DNA from 3 places in the Vibrio sp. V30_P3S12P165 genome. Region 1 is predicted to be linked to each of the others. Evidence: predicted binding sites of a transcription regulator. Region 1 holds the regulator's gene; each other region holds the start of a gene.
What was found. The regulator PurR, encoded in region 1, represses purine synthesis genes. The targets are predictions, from matches to a motif close to TNANGNAAACGTTTNCNTNA.
Positions count from the first base shown of each region.

Region 2: the regulator PurR is predicted to act here: its motif matches at 2,254-2,273, upstream of purT (formate-dependent phosphoribosylglycinamide formyltransferase).
Region 3: the regulator PurR is predicted to act here: its motif matches at 1,542-1,561, upstream of purM (phosphoribosylformylglycinamidine cyclo-ligase).

Region 1 is NZ_WXWH01000030.1:190,390-194,747, forward strand. Features, by position in the region: gene cmoM (tRNA uridine 5-oxyacetic acid(34) methyltransferase CmoM) at 1-761, opposite strand, end outside; gene elyC (envelope biogenesis factor ElyC) at 850-1,671, shown strand; gene purR (HTH-type transcriptional repressor PurR) at 2,091-3,101, shown strand; cyclic di-GMP riboswitch class I at 3,241-3,325, shown strand; gene CAG57_RS06525 (TfoX/Sxy family DNA transformation protein) at 3,440-4,030, shown strand; gene CAG57_RS06530 (TVP38/TMEM64 family protein) at 4,234-4,358, shown strand, end outside.
Region 2 is NZ_WXWH01000040.1:13,414-17,771, reverse strand. Features, by position in the region: gene CAG57_RS08730 (thiopurine S-methyltransferase) at 94-741, shown strand; gene purT (formate-dependent phosphoribosylglycinamide formyltransferase) at 814-1,989, opposite strand; gene CAG57_RS08720 (EAL domain-containing protein) at 2,541-4,358, shown strand, end outside.
Region 3 is NZ_WXWH01000077.1:118,588-122,945, forward strand. Features, by position in the region: gene rluF (23S rRNA pseudouridine(2604) synthase RluF) at 1-758, shown strand, start outside; gene upp (uracil phosphoribosyltransferase) at 830-1,456, opposite strand; gene purM (phosphoribosylformylglycinamidine cyclo-ligase) at 1,622-2,662, shown strand; gene purN (phosphoribosylglycinamide formyltransferase) at 2,666-3,304, shown strand; gene CAG57_RS15540 (class II glutamine amidotransferase) at 3,538-4,358, opposite strand, start outside.

The DNA.
Region 1 (4,358 bases):
ACATGGATATAGCGACCTAATGATAGATAAGGTTCTTGACGGCAATAATGTCGTTCCAGAGCCAAAAGATCTTCATATTGATATTCACCCATATTTTGCATGTTACCAATATAGTCACTAAAACAGCGAATACCGGATTTTCCACAAATTTCAAATCCGGCTTGTTCAATCCACTGATAAACGTCGGTCGGCAATAAACCTTGTTGAGGCTGAAGTTTAAAACGTTTGCGGTGGGGCATTCCCGCTAGAATATGAGGAATATTGCCACACACTGCATTTTTGTACACCAAGCCATGTTGGTTATAAAACATAATCGATGCCATTCCACCCACTCGCACTTGGTTCAACAAATGGTGCAATGCCTGTTGAGGATCTGCCAACCATTCCATGACTGCATGGAACATCACGATGTCGACAGGTGCTGGTAAATGTTTATCGATCGCTTGGACAGGGGTATGTACAAAGCAATACCGTTCAAGTAAACCGTTCTGAATAACCGCCTGTTTTGCCAAATGCAACATTTCAGAAGAAAGATCGCATAGAGTGACATTGTGACCAAATTTCGCTAATCTTTGTGACATCTGTGCCAAACCACCGCCCGCGTCTAAAATGTGCAACGGAGCTTGTGCTTCATCGAAATGGGTAAGTAGACTCATGAGGTCTTGCCAAACAATTACTTGGCGAATCTCACCTTTGTCAGAACCATAAATGTTTTTTGCAAATTTGTGGGCAATATCGTCGAAATTACGGTCTTCTGTCACTGTGGCTTGAGCTATGATAATCAATCGTGCTGCTATTCTGTCATAGGAATGGCAGGAATAAAGAATCTTTCGCTGATTTTACTATCAAGTGCTGTTTTTTCGGACTATTTTGTTTATGTTTGAGCTGAAAAAAATCGTTTCCTCGCTTCTGATGCCTTTGCCAGCACTGCTGATCATTGGTTTTGTCGGTTTAATGTTAATCATGTTTACCGCCAAACGTAAAACAGGCTGTCTTGTGGTGCTCTTTGCATTGAGCGGTCTGTTTTTAATTGCCTTTCAACCCCTTTCTAGCCGCCTCTTAATGCCTTTAGAGCGTCAATACAGCGCGTTTCTGCCCGTCGACGGTTCCGTTGATTATGTGATGGTGCTTGGCAATGGCCATGTTGTGGATGGTACGATTCCACCCACCTCGGAGTTAACTCGAACGGCATTGATGCGCTTAACGGAAGGCATCCGTATTTTACACATGTACCCTGGCGCTAAGCTGATTTTATCAGGCTATGCCGGTGGTACTGAATTTAGCCATGCGAGAATGCTCGCCAAGGTGGCTCTCGCGCTTGGTGTGTCAAAATCTGATATTATTTTACTGGAAACCGCACAAGATACTTGGGAAGAAGCGCGGCAAGCTGCTGCTTTTGTTCAGCATAAAAAACTGGTTCTTGTCACTTCTGCAAGTCATATGGCACGAGCGATGAATGAATTTCACTCTGTTGGACTCACGCCTATCCCTGCTCCGACCAACTACCTAGCCCAAACGAAGGTGAGTCAAGCTTGGGATAAATACATTCCCAAAGCCAAATATCTAGAACAAACAGAGCGCTATTGGTTTGAAACGATGGGACTGATGTGGCAATCAATGCGAGATTGGGTCAGTCAGCATAACAACGCTGAACTCAGTGATACTCAATAACCAATAAACCAGCAAATCAAGATACACGGCTCTTGCTCACAAATTGCTACGTTTACTGACAATTTTGTATGGTTATAATGCATATTTAAGCTAAATTTCATTGCGGGTTGAGTCGTTGCAGTCTAAAATCTTGCTCGCTACTGACAAGATGAATGTAAAAATCAAGCCGCTATTTAACAGCGGTTTTTGTTTTTTTATTACTTTTAGGCTAATTAAAGCCGGTGCCCAAATCATGAAGCGTTATCGTCAAGCAACAGGCAAAATGGCTATTTTTCTCAGCCAGTATCATAAAATCAACATCGCCTATCGCATCATAACGCCGAATGCCCCTATCAGAGGGAAGCCTGGGTATAACTACTGCTGCACTCAATGAAGTGAAAGCCTATGCCGGCTCCAGCAGTCATTGATAGGATAAATTTATGGCTACGATTAAAGACGTTGCACGCTTAGCGGGTGTATCCACAACGACCGTATCTCATGTGATCAACAAAACCCGTTTTGTTGCAGAAACGACACAAGAAAAAGTACTCGAAGCAGTTAAGCAACTGAACTACGCACCAAGCGCGGTGGCAAGGAGCTTAAAATGCAACACAACACGTACAATTGGTATGCTCGTCACGCAATCAACCAATCTTTTCTTTTCTGAAGTGATTGATGGGGTTGAAAGTTATTGCTACCGCCAAGGGTATACATTGATTTTATGTAATACCGGTGGGATTTATGAAAAACAACGTGACTACATTCGCATGTTGGCAGAAAAACGTGTCGATGGCATGTTGGTCATGTGCTCTGACTTAACAGAAGAGTTACTGGAAATGCTCGAAAGCCACCCAGACATTCCTAAAGTCATTATGGATTGGGGGCCAGAAACATCTCAAGCGGATAAGATCATTGATAACTCAGAAGAAGGGGGTTATCTCGCAACGAAGTATCTGATTGAGAAAGGGCATAAAGCTATCGCTTGTCTTAGTGGTCATTTTGTCAAAGCCGCTTGCCAAGAACGGATTACTGGATTTCGTCGTGCCATGGCCGAAGCGAACCTTCCCGTTAATGATGATTGGATTTTAGAAGGTAACTTTGAATGTGATACCGCCGTTTTAGCGGCCGATAAAATTCTCGCCATGGATACTCGCCCAACCGCTGTATTTTGTTTTAATGATACGATGGCACTTGGCTTAATCAGCCGTTTACAACAACGTGGAGTTAGAGTTCCTGACGACATGTCCATTATCGGATACGATAATATTGAACTTGCTGAATATTTTTCGCCACCATTAACTACCATTCACCAGCCCAAACGCCGAGTCGGTAAAAATGCCTTTGAAATACTGCTGGAACGAATTAAAGATAAAGAACACGAACGCCGTACATTTGAAATGCATCCAGAAATTGTTGAACGCGATACGGTACGAGACTTAACCAAAAAATGATGGATAAGCGTAACTAAACCGATTAAAATCACTAAAAATCGAACCAGAGTCACATTTTCAAAAAAATGAAAAGTGACAACGGTTCAGTTTTAATGACTTTATCATCCGTATTCTGAGGTAATACTCGGAATACAGTATGTCACGCACAGGGCAAACCATCTGAAAGGGTGGGACGCAAAGCCTCCGGCCTAAACCCGAATGTGGTAGGTAGCGGGGTTGCCGATGGCTAAACTGCATAGACAGGAAGTTAACTTCTTATTGACATCTTTTAGCAGTTTTTTGCTAGTCTCTCGGACCTGATTTGGTGGCGAATTAGTTAATACACCGAGATTTACAACATGGATAAACCCGTATTAAAAGACTCAATGCGACTTTTTGAGCCACTTGGCCGTATCAAATCGCGTTCAATGTTTGGTGGTTTTGGCATTTTTACTAATGACACGATGTTTGCGTTAGTGGTTAATAACCAACTGCATATACGAGCAAACGATAAATTAGCCGCCAAATTTAAACAACAAGGTTATCAACCCTATGTGTATACAAAAAAAGGGTTCCCCGTTGTGACCAAATATTATGCTTTTCCTGAAACGAGCTGGTCAGATCCGCAATTCATCTTATCTGAGGCACAATCCGCTTTAAAAATTGCTCAACTTGAACGAGACAACCAAGAGCAATCAAAACCAGAACGGCTGAAAGATTTACCAAATTTACGACTAGCCACTGAGCGCATGTTGAAAAAAGCCGGCATCAACTCCGTTGAACAACTGCATCAACAAGGCGCACTAGCTGCTTATCAAGCGATACAACAAAGCCATTCCAGCGAAGTTAGCCTAGAGCTATTGTGGGCATTAGAAGGCGCAATTGAAAGAAAGCACTGGTCAGTCATTCCGCTTTCGCGACGCGAGGAACTTATTAAGCGTTTATCTTAAAAACACTCTCTTCATGCTTTTCAGCACTCAAACAATAATTAGTCCCTCAGCGAGTTGTATACCCAACCAACTTGCGTAGGGCTAATTATTGTCATGGTTTAACCTAAATCACACGATACCCAAATATGTTCTATTCTGTATCCATTGGATAACGCTAAATTTTGCCACTAATTAAATTTTTCCACTATAGTATAGGCCGCTCAATGACCCGAAAAATGCTGGTTGGATTGATACTACTTGCGATAGTGATCTTGCTCACTGTCAATTTACAACAATATCTCAATCTAAGCTCGATCAAACAGCACCACACTCAACTATCTCTATGGAT
Region 2 (4,358 bases), on a different contig from region 1:
CTGCGGATGTAACAAAAGATGAATTTGAGTGTAACTGGCATTCATTGGCGAGGTTGAGTTATGCTAACGCTTTTCGGCTCTTAAAGCGTTGTAATGATCGATTTCGAATTTTGGCATAATAAATGGGCGGCGAATCAAATTGGATTTCACCTCATGGAAGTTAATCCATTGTTGATGAAATATTGGCCGATGGTGAAACCTAAACGTCACGATACTGTATTGCTTCCGCTATGTGGTAAAAGTGAAGATTTGGTATGGTTAGCTGAACAGCATGATAGTGTTCAAGGCGTTGAACTGAGCCCCATTGCCGTTCGTGCTTTTTTTGCCGAACATTTATACACGCCGCTAGTGACCGAATTATCGGCTCAGCATACGTGTTATCAGTTTGATGAAATTTGCCTGTACACGGGCGATATTTTTACTGCGCCTATTCATCCTGTTGATATTATTTATGATCGTGCGGCTCTGGTTGCGCTACCTGAAAGTATGTGGAATGAGTATGCGAATCGGCTACTTTCTTTATTAAATCAAGGTGGACGGATTTTATTGGTGACCTTAGATTATCCGCAAAATGAACTCACTGGCCCACCATTTAGTGTAACCGAAAAAGCGATTCGCCGATTGTTTACTGGGCTTTCTGTGACTCAATTGCATAGGGATGAGTTAGGAGCACAGCATCCAAAACGGGCTAAAAAAGGGCTCAGTCGTTTTGCCGAAGAGGTATGGCTAATCGAGCGTTAAGAAAAGTCCTCACCGGATAAGATCATGATACCCAAGTCAGCACACCGACTTGGGTATAGACAATCGGTTGATCTAATAATGGATTTTAACTGATTTGACACTCTCAATAGCTCGATCAGTTGCTTGTGTGGTGTCTTTGCCTCTGGTTAAAATAACCCCTAAGCGACGTCGTCCATCAATATCCGGTTTTGCAAATAAGCGAAGCTGAGCGGTTGGAATACTCAAGGCCTCCTCGATACCTGAAAACTTGATATCATTGGCGGTTCCCTGACCGAGTAGCGCGGCAGATGCCGATGGGCCATATTGAATAATGCTTCCGACCGGTAAACCAAGAAACGCACGCACATGCAGTGCAAATTCAGAAAGATCTTGTGAAATTAGTGTGACCATGCCGGTATCATGCGGGCGAGGGGAGACTTCATTAAAAATGACTTGGTCGCCTTTAATAAACAGCTCAACACCAAAAATTCCGTAACCTCCCAGCGCATTAACAATCTCTTCAGCGACGTATTCAGCGGCTTTTAAAGCATTTTCTGACATCTTTTGTGGTTGCCAAGATTCACGATAATCGCCCTGTTCTTGTCGATGACCGATAGGGGCACAGAAGTGTATGCCATCACTGGCTCGAACGGTGAGCAATGTAATTTCATAATCAAAATCGATAAATCCTTCAACAATGACCCGGCCTGCACCGCTACGCCCTCCGGCTTGAGCATATTGCCACGCGGCTTCGATGTCTTCAGGGGTTTTGATGATGCTTTGTCCTTTACCTGATGAACTCATTATCGGTTTACATACACAAGGTAAACCGACCTGCTCTATTGCAGCGACAAACTCAGTGTAATGGTCAGCGAATTGGTAAGGCGAGGTTGGTAGAGCAAGTTGCTCAGCCGCTAGGCGACGGATCCCTTCTCGGTTCATGGTTAAGCAGATGGCATGAGCATTAGGCACAATGGTCATGCCTTGTGCTTCCAGCTCAAGTAGTTTCGCTGTTGCGATAGCTTCTACTTCTGGAACGATGTAATGCGGTTTTTCTAGCTCAATAATTTGTTGTAATGCTTGAGGGTTGAGCATATCGAACACATGGCTACGGTGTGCAACTTGCATCGCAGGCGCATTGGCGTAGCGATCACAAGCAATCACTTCTAAACCTAGTCGTTGACATTCGATAGCCACTTCTTTTCCTAACTCTCCAGAGCCAAGTAGAAGAACGCGGGTTGCACTATTGAGCGTTGCTGTTCCCAACATAAAGAATCCTTATTAGTTATGCATTAATACCCTTGCCACTTAAAGTTGCTGTGGTATTGGTTCAATCACACGCTGTACCGATGCTCATAGGGATGGTGAGATCGGTGCAAATTTGTGTCAGATGACTCTTGTCACTCATTTGTTGCTTATCGGCAACGTCAAGTTGTTTCAGTACAAAGTGAAGTCTCTATCATGGGCTTAATCACTGGAAGACTTCACTATCTTGAGAGCGAAAACAGCGGCGATCATACTGGAAAGATAAAAAAAAGAAAACGTTTGCCTTTGAGTGTCGTCAAACTTAATGCGTCAATAATCGCCAGAATACTGGTAAGTCGAAGCTAATTTGGTATTTGAAAAATAAACCAGCTCTTATAGGGCTCAAATTCTTATAAAGCTGATGAAATGGGGCTCAGCGTATTTTTCTACCTGTGAGGTCATAAAATGGACAACGTATCAGTACTGATAATATATGTATGAATAAGATCATGTTATTTATTCGCCTTAACCACTAGTATCGTACTCATAACGATAACGTTGATGAGTTCTCCGCAATGCTTCGAATGATTAACTTAGAAATTAAAACCGCGTTGCTATTCGCGCTTGGATTAATCGGTGTTGTCCTGAGTAGCTTATTGCTGACGCGGTATTTTTTTCTCTATAGCCTTGATGAGTTAGAGAACATAGAAGTGCATCGCGCTAGTCATCAAGCTTTATCGGTGATTGAGTCTTTAGTTCAAAGGCAAGAAGATACATCCTATGATTGGGCATATTGGGATGAGTCCTATAGGCTGCTAACCGGCCAAGATCCCGGGTATGCTGAACGAAACTTAACTCCAGAGGGATTAAGTGCCCTGAGCTTAGATTTGATGGCTTTTATTCGGCCTAATTACTCCTTGATGCTGGCCTATAATCAAACCAATGATGGGGCAAAACAAGCTGAAATGTTATTGCAAGCGCAGGCTATCTCTTCTTATTTGCAACACATGAACACTCAGCCAGATGCTAAAAAAACCAGTATGGCAAGCTTAGTTCGAATCGATCAACAGTTATGGGTGGTGAGCTTGACGGCGGTAAGAAACAGTGAAGGCAATACTGAATCGGTCGGTTGGATGCTATGGGGGCAAAACTTAACAAATCGTTTTCCTCAGCATTATGAGGGAATTTTAATGGCCGATAATCAACTATTAATCGACGATGAAAGTCTCTCGTTTTGGTTATCGCCTCAACAAAATGAGCATGATCACGACCTGATTGAACGCACGGGCCAACATTTGACTCATCACAGCTTCATCACGGATCGTCTCAATAATACTATCGCGATTTTAAAAACTACTGAACCGAGAATTTACTTTCAGCGGGCGAAAAGTGTGTTTATTTTACTCATTGCAGTGATGCTCATCGTCACGAGCGCAATTGCCTGCATTATGTACGGTATTTTTTGGGTCACAGTGAGTCGACGCTTTAGCTACTTCGAAAAAGGCATGAAAAATTTACTGAGTACCGTCGAGGCCCCCAAAAGAAGCCGACATACCGACGAGTTTGACCGTATTACGCAATGGGTAAAAACACTAGCCCATGCTTCTTCGCAAACAGAAGAAAAGCTACAAGAAACCTTACAAAAATTTGACGCGCTTTATCATAGTCATAGCGTCGGGATGATTTTGTTGACTGATAAAGTGATTGTCGATGCCAGTCCAACCGTGCTGATTTTACTGGGTTATCAACGTGACAAGCTGATTGGCCAGCCATTGAGTACCATTTGTGGCTGCGAAACAGAACTGTGTGGGATAGAGCCGCTATACCAATCAATAAATCAAGCGCAATGCCATTTTGAAACGATTTTGAAGCGTTACGATGGAACAGACATCGCTTGCTCTGTTGAAGCTGCGTTGCTAGACGATGACGAAAATACATCTGTCCTATTATCGATAAAAGACATCAGTGAACAAAAACGCCAGGCGGAAATCATTGAAACCCTAAAGCAGCGAGATCCTGTTTCTGGTTTGCTGAATAGACAAACTTTCATCCAGCGAATTAATCAACGTATTCAGCAGCAAGGGCCTCCGTTTAATGTATTGTATCTGTATGCTTCACGCTTAAAAGAGATCGATGAAGTCTATGGCCATGATTACTACGATCGGCTAGTGCAGCATTTAGCGACAACGTTGAAACAGTTTTTCCCAGAGCTGGAAATTGGCCGAATTAGCGAACAAGAGTTTATGATTTGTGCTGAGGAGCCAATTCAGTATTTAGAAACGGAAGGTGGCCGGATATTAATGGAATATCGGCAAAAGATCACCTTAGAAGATATTGAATGTGAAATAGGTTTGAAAGGCGCGCTATTATCTTCCGCCATGGATTTTGAGAGC
Region 3 (4,358 bases), on a different contig from region 1:
CAGGGATTACTTGTACCACGGAACGAGATGTGCCCGGAAATATTGTTGATTTCATTGGCCACAGCAAACGTATCTTTCCTATTGGCCGTTTAGATAAACCCTCAGATGGATTAATCTTTTTAACCAATGATGGGGATATTGTGAATAAAATTCTCCGCGCAGGGAATAATCACGAAAAAGAGTATGTAGTGCGAGTCAACAAGCCGATCACCGAGCAGTTTATTCACCAGATGGCCAGCGGTGTGAATATTCTCGATACTGTGACGCTTCCTTGCAAAGTCACCCAAGAAACAAAATATGCCTTTCGCATTGTTCTCACTCAAGGCTTAAACCGGCAAATTCGTCGTATGTGTGAAGCGTTAGGGTATGAAGTATTTAAATTGCGCCGGGTGAGAATCATGAATATTACTTTAGAGGGTATTCCTAACGGACAATGGCGTTATTTAACAGAAGCTGAAGTCAATGAAATTTTAGCCATGTGTGAAGGATCAATCAGTACCGAAGAAGCATCTCGAACAGGCAGTAAAGGGCAAACTATCCCAAAAGCAACCAATGCCAAATTATTTGATAGCCGAACCACTAAGCCAGTTACACATCGAACCTTTAAAGGGCGAGATGCGCATGAACATCGTCATGGGCCTAATACGAAAAAAGGGCGTGAAAAATGTAAACCGCATCGTGATTCATCAACAACAAACAATAAAGGCACATCGAAAAATATCACCAGAAAAAGTGGCACACTGCGTCTAAATAAATAAGCTCGCTGAATGTTGAGAAGAGGAACCAATAGTGCCTCTTCTTTACAAGAATACTTTACAAGAATACGAAATTATTTCGTCCCGAAGATCTTATCCCCAGCATCCCCTAAACCAGGAACGATATAACCTTTGTCATTGAGTTTTTCATCAATAGCCGCCGTGTACAACTCAACATCAGGGTGTGCTTTGGCCAACGCTTCAATACCTTCAGGCGCAGAGACTAAAACCAAGACCTTAATTTGGTTGCATCCTTTCTCTTTAAGTAGATCAATCGTGGCAATCATAGAACCGCCGGTAGCAAGCATTGGGTCAACCACCATCGCAATGCGCTCTTCAATATTGGAAGCCAGTTTGTTGAAATAAGGTACTGGCTCTAATGTTTCTTCGTCTCGATAAACCCCCACCACACTAATACGAGCACTTGGAATATGTTCCAATACGCCATCCATCATTCCCAATCCAGCCCGTAAAATAGGCACTACGGTGACCTTCTTGCCTTTAATTTGATCCACTTCAACAGGACCGTTCCAGCCGTCAATAGTTACTTTTTCTGTTTCAAAGTCAGCAGTCGCTTCATAAGTAAGTAGGCTCCCAACTTCGGTGGCTAACTCACGAAAACGTTTCGTGCTGATATCACCTTCTCGCATCAGACCAATTTTATGTTTTACTAGAGGGTGTTTTACTTCAACAACTTTCATTTCCATCTCCGGCATAATTTAAATAAACTTTCAGATTATACACTCATTTATTGCGGTTTTCCGACCTAAAATCTTGATAAAAATCTGACGCAAACGTTTTCCTTTTTGGTTTAAGCCTGTAGAATAGTCTCGTTTTCATATCCAACTAGATCGAGGACTTTCCCCGTGAGCGGTAACAACACTTCTCTTAGCTACAAAGATGCTGGCGTAGACATCGATGCAGGCAATGCGCTTGTTGAACGAATAAAAGGAGCAGTCAAACGCACTCGTCGCCCTGAGGTCATGGGCGGTATTGGTGGTTTTGGTGCCCTATGTGAACTGCCAACTAAGTATAAACAGCCCGTTCTCGTTTCAGGAACCGACGGAGTTGGAACCAAATTACGACTGGCTTTGGATATGAAAAAGCATGACACGATTGGGATTGATTTAGTCGCCATGTGTGTCAATGACTTAATTGTACAAGGTGCAGAGCCACTCTTTTTCCTGGATTATTATGCCACGGGAAAATTAGACGTAGAGACAGCAGCAGATGTCGTTTCTGGTATTGCTGATGGTTGTGTTCAAGCGGGCTGCGCTCTGATTGGGGGCGAAACCGCAGAAATGCCTGGAATGTATGAAGGCGAAGACTACGATGTAGCTGGCTTTTGTGTCGGAGTAGTAGAAAAAGAAAACATCATCGACGGTAGAAAAGTGGCTGCAGGAGATGCATTGATCGCCGTCGGTTCAAGTGGTCCGCACTCAAATGGTTACTCTCTGGTTCGTAAAATTCTGGAAGTGTCCGGTGCCGATAAAAACGAAATGCTGGAAGGTAAAGCGATCGGCGAACACCTGTTAGAACCGACTAAAATCTATATTAAATCAGGATTAAAACTGATTGCTGAACACGATATTCACGCCATTTCGCACATTACTGGTGGTGGTTTCTGGGAAAACATCCCTCGCGTATTACCTGAAGGAGCAAAAGCAGTGATTGATGGCAACAGTTGGCAATGGCCTGCCATTTTCACTTGGCTACAACAAAAAGGAAATGTGACAACACGCGAAATGTATCGCACCTTCAACTGTGGTGTCGGACTAATTATTGCCCTACCAAAGAATCAAGCACAAGCAGCGGTCGAGCTGTTACAACACCAAGGCGAAAACGCATGGATTATCGGTGAAATAGCCTCGGCACAAGCGAATGAAGAGCAAGTAGAGATCAAATAATTGATGAAAAGTATTGTTGTTTTAGTTTCAGGAAATGGAACCAATTTACAAGCGATCATTGATGCCTGTGAAGCCAGTAAACATGGTGGCAAAGTAACGGCTGTTTTTTCAAACAAAGCAACAGCATATGCTTTAGAACGGGCCAAAAAGGCAGGTGCAGCAGCACATTTTGTGGATCCAAACGCTTATGAGACTCGTGATGCTTTTGATGACGCATTAATGCAGTATATCGATCAATACACACCAGACTTGATCGTTTTAGCTGGCTATATGCGTATTCTCAGCAGTGATTTTGTTCGCCACTACTTAGGGCGCATGATTAATATTCACCCATCACTGTTACCTAAGTATCCAGGCCTTAATACCTATCAAAGAGCCATTCATGCTGGAGATGAAGAACATGGCACAAGCGTCCACTTTGTGACAGAACAATTGGATGGTGGGCCTGTTATTCTTCAAGCAAAAGTGCCCATTTTTGACGAGGATACCGTTGAAACACTAACGGCAAAGGTACAAGCTCAAGAATATCGTATCTATCCGTTAGTGGTGCAATGGTTTGTGGAAGAGCGTTTAGCTATGAAGCAAGGCAAAGCCTTTTTAGATGGAAAACCTTTGGGGATCCATGGTTATGCCGACCAATAATAGGATGTATACCCAAACAACTGAGAGTTGCAGTTTGGCGGCAACGTGACAAATTTGAACAGCCGTAGGCTGGCCTTTGGTGAGTGCCACGGATGGCTCTCATCATCCCCATAAGCATATACAGGCGATGCGATTGGGGTGAGCAAACGTAGCCCCTGCAGCTTCAAGTAGGAAGGAGATAGTATTAATCACATAAAAAGGGTTGCTTACGGCTACCCTTTTTATGTGATTAATTAAAGCTCAGCTTGAGGAGCTTGATTACCCGGCTTTGGCGCAGCAAAAGCCACCGCTTTCAATTGCTCAACATTGGTTGCAATTCGCTCACCTAAATAAAACAAATTAAACTCGCCCGGCTTCATTCGCTGCCAAGTTTCATTGCCGGTTAATGGCTGAGTCGCAATCACCGACACCACATCATTGGGGGTGGTTTCTTCTTGGAAATTCACTTCCACATCCTCATCAATCAATGCAGCATGACCAAATGGGGCTCGACGAGTGATCCAATAGAGGTGATTGGTGCAGTAGCTCATCACGTAATCGCCATCAGAAAGCAGCATATTGAATACCCCTTTATTACGTAGCTCATCACAAAGCTCGCTGACGTAGTAAAAAACATCCTGCATATTGTGAGGGATCTCTGGATAACGCTGCTCTAGCCTATCGAGTAACCAACAAAAAGCCGCTTCACTATCTGTTTGCCCGACCGGACGGTGGCGACCTTGAGTAAGTCTTTGGTAATCCACAAGTTGTCCATTATGGGCAAACGTCCAATACCGCCCCCATAGTTCACGCGTAAAAGGGTGCGTATTTTCTAAGCTCACCCCACCACGATTCGCTTGACGAATATGACTGATCACGGCACAGCTTTTGATCGGATAATTTTGCACTAGTTGAGCAATTTGTGACTGGCAACTGGGTGCTGGATCTTTAAAGGTTCGAAAACCTCGTCCTTCATAAAAAGTAATGCCCCAACCATCTCGGTGGGGCCCTGTTTTACCTCCCCGCTGCATCAGGCCGGTAAAACTAAAACAAATATCGGTTGGCACATTGGCGC